DNA from 2 places in the Halioxenophilus sp. WMMB6 genome. Region 1 is predicted to be linked to the other one. Evidence: predicted binding sites of a transcription regulator. Region 1 holds the regulator's gene; the other holds the start of a gene.

Region 1 (2,207 bases):
GAGCTCTGATAGCGGTGGCCCAACCTAGCCATCGGCGGAAGACGAGAAAACCCGTCACGCAAACGCTGTACACGCCCCCCCTCCTGATCAACACAGATCAACAGATCGGGACGTAAAGTCTTCATCTCCCGGCACAGCTCGCGCACCTGCGCAAATGAAGCGATATTGCGGGCAAACAAAATAATACCGGCAACGGCGGGATGGCGAAGAATATCCCTATCCTCCTCTGTTAAATGGTGACCCTCGATATCAACGATGGCTGGGCCACTAGGCGTTTGCGGAACTACAGACATAGGCAAATCACACCGGTAGTACCGGCAAATTGAAAAGCCGAAACACTAAGACGCCAGGCCGATACTGTCAAGCATGACGCGCATTACCAATGGAAACAATTTCATAAGATTCAATGAGTTATAGAATCCACACGATATCTCAAACCACGCCACAGCCTATCTACTGCATACATGGAAGAACCACTTGGTCGCTGTAACAAAGTGAGGGACAGGTGACCTTAGAGGCTATAATTTACCACTTTACATTGCAACGACTTACAAAAAACTGGTTGTACATACAGTAAATGTGAGATATAAAGTACTGTATAAATATTCAGATCCGCGTGATTTACTCTGGTAATACCAGGCCTTTCACCGGAATGTGGGCAGCAGCAAGCTGCCCCATCAATTGTCGAATGGATGGTGAGCAAAGCGCAGATTCAACCTACTGCGAATTGCCCATCGCTACAATGCACCTGAAGAGTATGGTTATGGAAAAACTCACAGCCCGGCAACAGCAGATTCTGGATCTCATCAAGTCGCATCTTGAAGAGACTGGCTACCCCCCTACTCGCGCAGAAATTGCTGAGATATTGGGGTTTCGCTCCGCCAACGCCGCTGAAGAGCATCTGCGAGCACTCGCCAGAAAAGGGGTAATCGAGATGGTTCCCGGGGCCTCACGCGGGATTCGTATCCCAGAAATGGAACAGAGCGGGTTGCCAATCGTAGGCCTGGTTGCTGCCGGCTACCCCATACTCGCCCAAGAGAACATCGAAAACTTTCTGGATCTCTCCCCAAATACCTTCTCTCCCGCCGCAGATTATCTGTTGAAAGTTCGCGGCATGAGTATGAAAGATGTCGGAATCCTGGAAGGTGACCTGTTGGCTGTACACAAAACCAATCAGGTGCGTTCCGGGCAGATAATTGTCGCGCGCATCGGTGATGAAGTAACTGTAAAACGGTTGCGTCGTGGCAAAAATCGTAACCAAGTTGAGTTACTGCCAGAAAATGAAGAGTTCGAGCCTATTTATGTCGATCTGCGCGAGCAGGATTTCAGCATAGAAGGCCTTAGTGTTGGTGTTATTCGATTAGGAGTTTATTAATGGCTATTGCACTCCCGCTCTCACCCATCGCACGTCGACCTGCCCAGCAGGTTGAGCAAGCCCCAGCGTCACTGGATTACATTACCGAACTACTGGTTTCCCGTTATTGCCCGGATTATCTGCCGCTACTGTTACCCATGTTGAACTATCAATCCCGGGTTAGTGGCAACCGCTGGATTACCTGGATAAGCGCAACCCGGCCTGATCCAGAACTTTTTACCCAATTTGGTTTAAATAATTCATGCGTACGCTTTGTTTACACCAGCAGCAAACATGACCTCTACCAACTTACTCACCAGGCCCTCCAGGCAGGTAATAGCCACTGCGTAGTAGCCATTCAGGAAGCGGCAAATGCCACCAACAAGTTTAACCCAGAGCAACTGGCTGCGCTTAATGCGGCCGCTAAGCTGGGCGGCTCTTTGGGGTTGTTTGTTACCAGCCGAGATGAGTTCTAAACTGACCGCGACTTCCTGTGTAGCCACAAACTACCGGGAAAAGAGTGCCCTTGTCAAAACGCGCCATAGGCGTTGAGTGGCGTTGAAAACCAGAGCTATAAGCAAACCCTTGTTCAATAATGTAGGTGCACTATCGCTATTGTGGATTAACTGGCGACAGCCACAACACTAAAGCGGAAATCAGCTACATTGGGAACAGAGGAAGCAAGGAAGCAAAAGGAGCAGAAGGAGCAGAAGGAGCAGAAGGAGCAGAAGGAGCAGAAGATAATAGCTTACTGCTCTGTACAAAGCGGTCTTTCGGATGTTGCTTCATTGTTGTAGTAGCTTGATCTGCAATATAGCTTAATTTATTTGCCTCGGGCGCACTCGGTATCAGT
Region 2 (2,207 bases), on a different contig from region 1:
GACATCCAGCAGTTGCGATGCCTTTTTGGCATCGTCGAAAAAGAGTTCGTAGAAATCCCCCATGCGGTAGAACACCAGTTCGTTCGGGTGTTCGGCCTTGATGCGCAGGTACTGTTGCATCATGGGCGTATGCTGGGAGTGATCGGCATTCGACATGGTTTGTAATTCTAAAATTGGCTAAGGACAAAGGGCTGGAGTCTAACGCAAACTGGTGAGGCTGGCATCTGGGGGGGCGGTATTGCGCTGGGTAAACTCGGCTGCGAGTGACGGGCATTGCCCGTGATCGTGTGCAATAGCCGTCATTACCGCCGATTAACACGCCATGCATAGGTGGCGGCTGGGACAATCTTGCTGATATTTGTGTTGGCATCACCGCTGTTTGCGATTGTTGTGGCCGGGCTGCGCCGCAGACATTATTATCGATCAATGCTGGCGGCAGGCTGGGTGCAGTAACCCATCCTCCTGCTTTTTGATCAGGATTTGCCGCCAAGGGTGAGCTGTGCGGATTGGCCAGGTAGCATCGTATCTGGTATCAATGCAACCGTGCCTGCCTTAGTTGTAGACTTTTTTATTTTATTGAAGATGAAAACAACCTCTGAAACACTGGCTCTGCAGCTGGGTAAGCTGCTGTTGGCCAAGCAATTGAAAGTGACCACCGTTGAGTCCTGTACCGGCGGTGGTGTTGCCACTGCCATTACCGGTATTTCCGGTTCCTCTGACTGGTTTGAAATGGGCCTGGTGACCTACTCCAATTCTGCCAAGCAGAAGTTGGTGGGGGTGAGCCCGGCGAGTTTGATGGCCCACGGCGCGGTTAGTGAAGCGGTGGTGAGAGAGATGGCGGAAGGCGCACTGGCGGTATCCGGCGCTAACCTAGCCGTAGCCATTAGCGGTATCGCCGGTCCAAATGGTGGCACCGATGAAAAACCGGTGGGTACGGTCTGGTTTGCCTGGGCGACCGACTTCTCCCCTGAGGTGGTGGTAGAGCATCATCTGTTTCATGGTGGCAGAGCGGAGGTGCGCTCGCAGGCGGTGATGGCCGGGCTGCGCGGGCTGATTGAGCTGCTCAATTAAACGACTGGATAACACAAATAAACTACTGGATAAAAACACACGTACTGTTTTCATATACAGTATTGTGTGTTAGCCTACGCGGCATCATCCAAGATCCCAACACTCGAGGTGTGTAATGGACCCCAATAAAGAGAAGGCATTGTCGGCGGCGCTGTCGCAAATTGAGCGTCAATTCGGTAAGGGCACAGTAATGCGCATGGGCGACCGAGAACAGATTAAGGTCCCTACCGTTTCCACCGGCTCCATTGGTCTAGATGCCGCTTTGGGGGTGGGAGGCTTGCCGCGTGGGCGTATCGTTGAGATCTACGGTCCTGAGTCCTCCGGTAAAACCACACTAACCTTACAGGTTATCGCTGAGGCGCAGAAGCAAGGTGGTACCTGTGCCTTTATCGATGCGGAACACGCTCTGGATCCAATCTACGCCGAGAAGTTGGGTGTTAACGTTGACGATTTGATTGTTTCGCAGCCCGATACCGGCGAACAGGCCCTGGAGGTCGCTGATATGTTGGTGCGTTCTGGCGCCATTGATGTGCTGGTGGTCGACTCAGTTGCCGCACTCACGCCCAAAGCGGAAATTGAGGGCGAGATGGGTGATCACCACGTGGGTTTACAGGCCCGCTTAATGTCCCAGGCGCTTCGTAAAATCACCGGCAATATCAAGAATGCCGGCTGCTTGGCGATTTTCATCAACCAGATTCGGATGAAAATTGGTGTGATGTTTGGCTCCCCGGAAACCACCACCGGCGGTAATGCGCTCAAGTTTTACGCTTCTGTCCGTTTGGATATTCGCCGTATCGGTTCCATCAAAGAGGGTGAAGAGGTTATCGGTAACGAGACCCGGGTGAAGGTTGTTAAAAACAAGGTTGCCCCCCCCTTCAAGCAGGCGGAATTCCAAATTCTCTATGGCGAAGGTATTAATCTCCTGGGTGAAATTATCGACTATGGTGTCAAGCTGGGGCTGATCGAGAAATCCGGTGCTTGGTATAGTTATCAGGGCGACAAGATTGGTCAGGGCAAGAACAACGCCATGCGCTTCCTGAGAGAGAACCCAGAGATCACCAAGGTTATCGAAAGCCAAATTCGGGAACAGCTGCTTCCGGAGAGCTCCAATAACTCTGAAACCGAAGAGGATGTCG

What was found. Region 1 encodes LexA, which represses DNA repair genes until DNA is damaged. Its sites were predicted from a motif close to TACTGTATNNNNATACAGTA; they were not measured.
Region 2: the regulator LexA is predicted to act here: its motif matches at 1,114-1,133, upstream of recA (recombinase RecA).

Annotation. Positions count from the first base shown of each region.
Region 1 covers NZ_JAWMQR010000001.1:382,615-384,821, reverse strand. Annotated here, with positions in the region: gene nagZ (beta-N-acetylhexosaminidase) at 1-293, opposite strand, end outside; gene lexA (transcriptional repressor LexA) at 764-1,375, shown strand; gene SBL51_RS01555 (hypothetical protein) at 1,375-1,830, shown strand.
Region 2 covers NZ_JAWMQR010000006.1:72,534-74,740, forward strand. Annotated here, with positions in the region: gene mutS (DNA mismatch repair protein MutS) at 1-156, opposite strand, end outside; gene SBL51_RS14960 (nicotinamide-nucleotide amidohydrolase family protein) at 583-1,071, shown strand; gene recA (recombinase RecA) at 1,187-2,207, shown strand, end outside.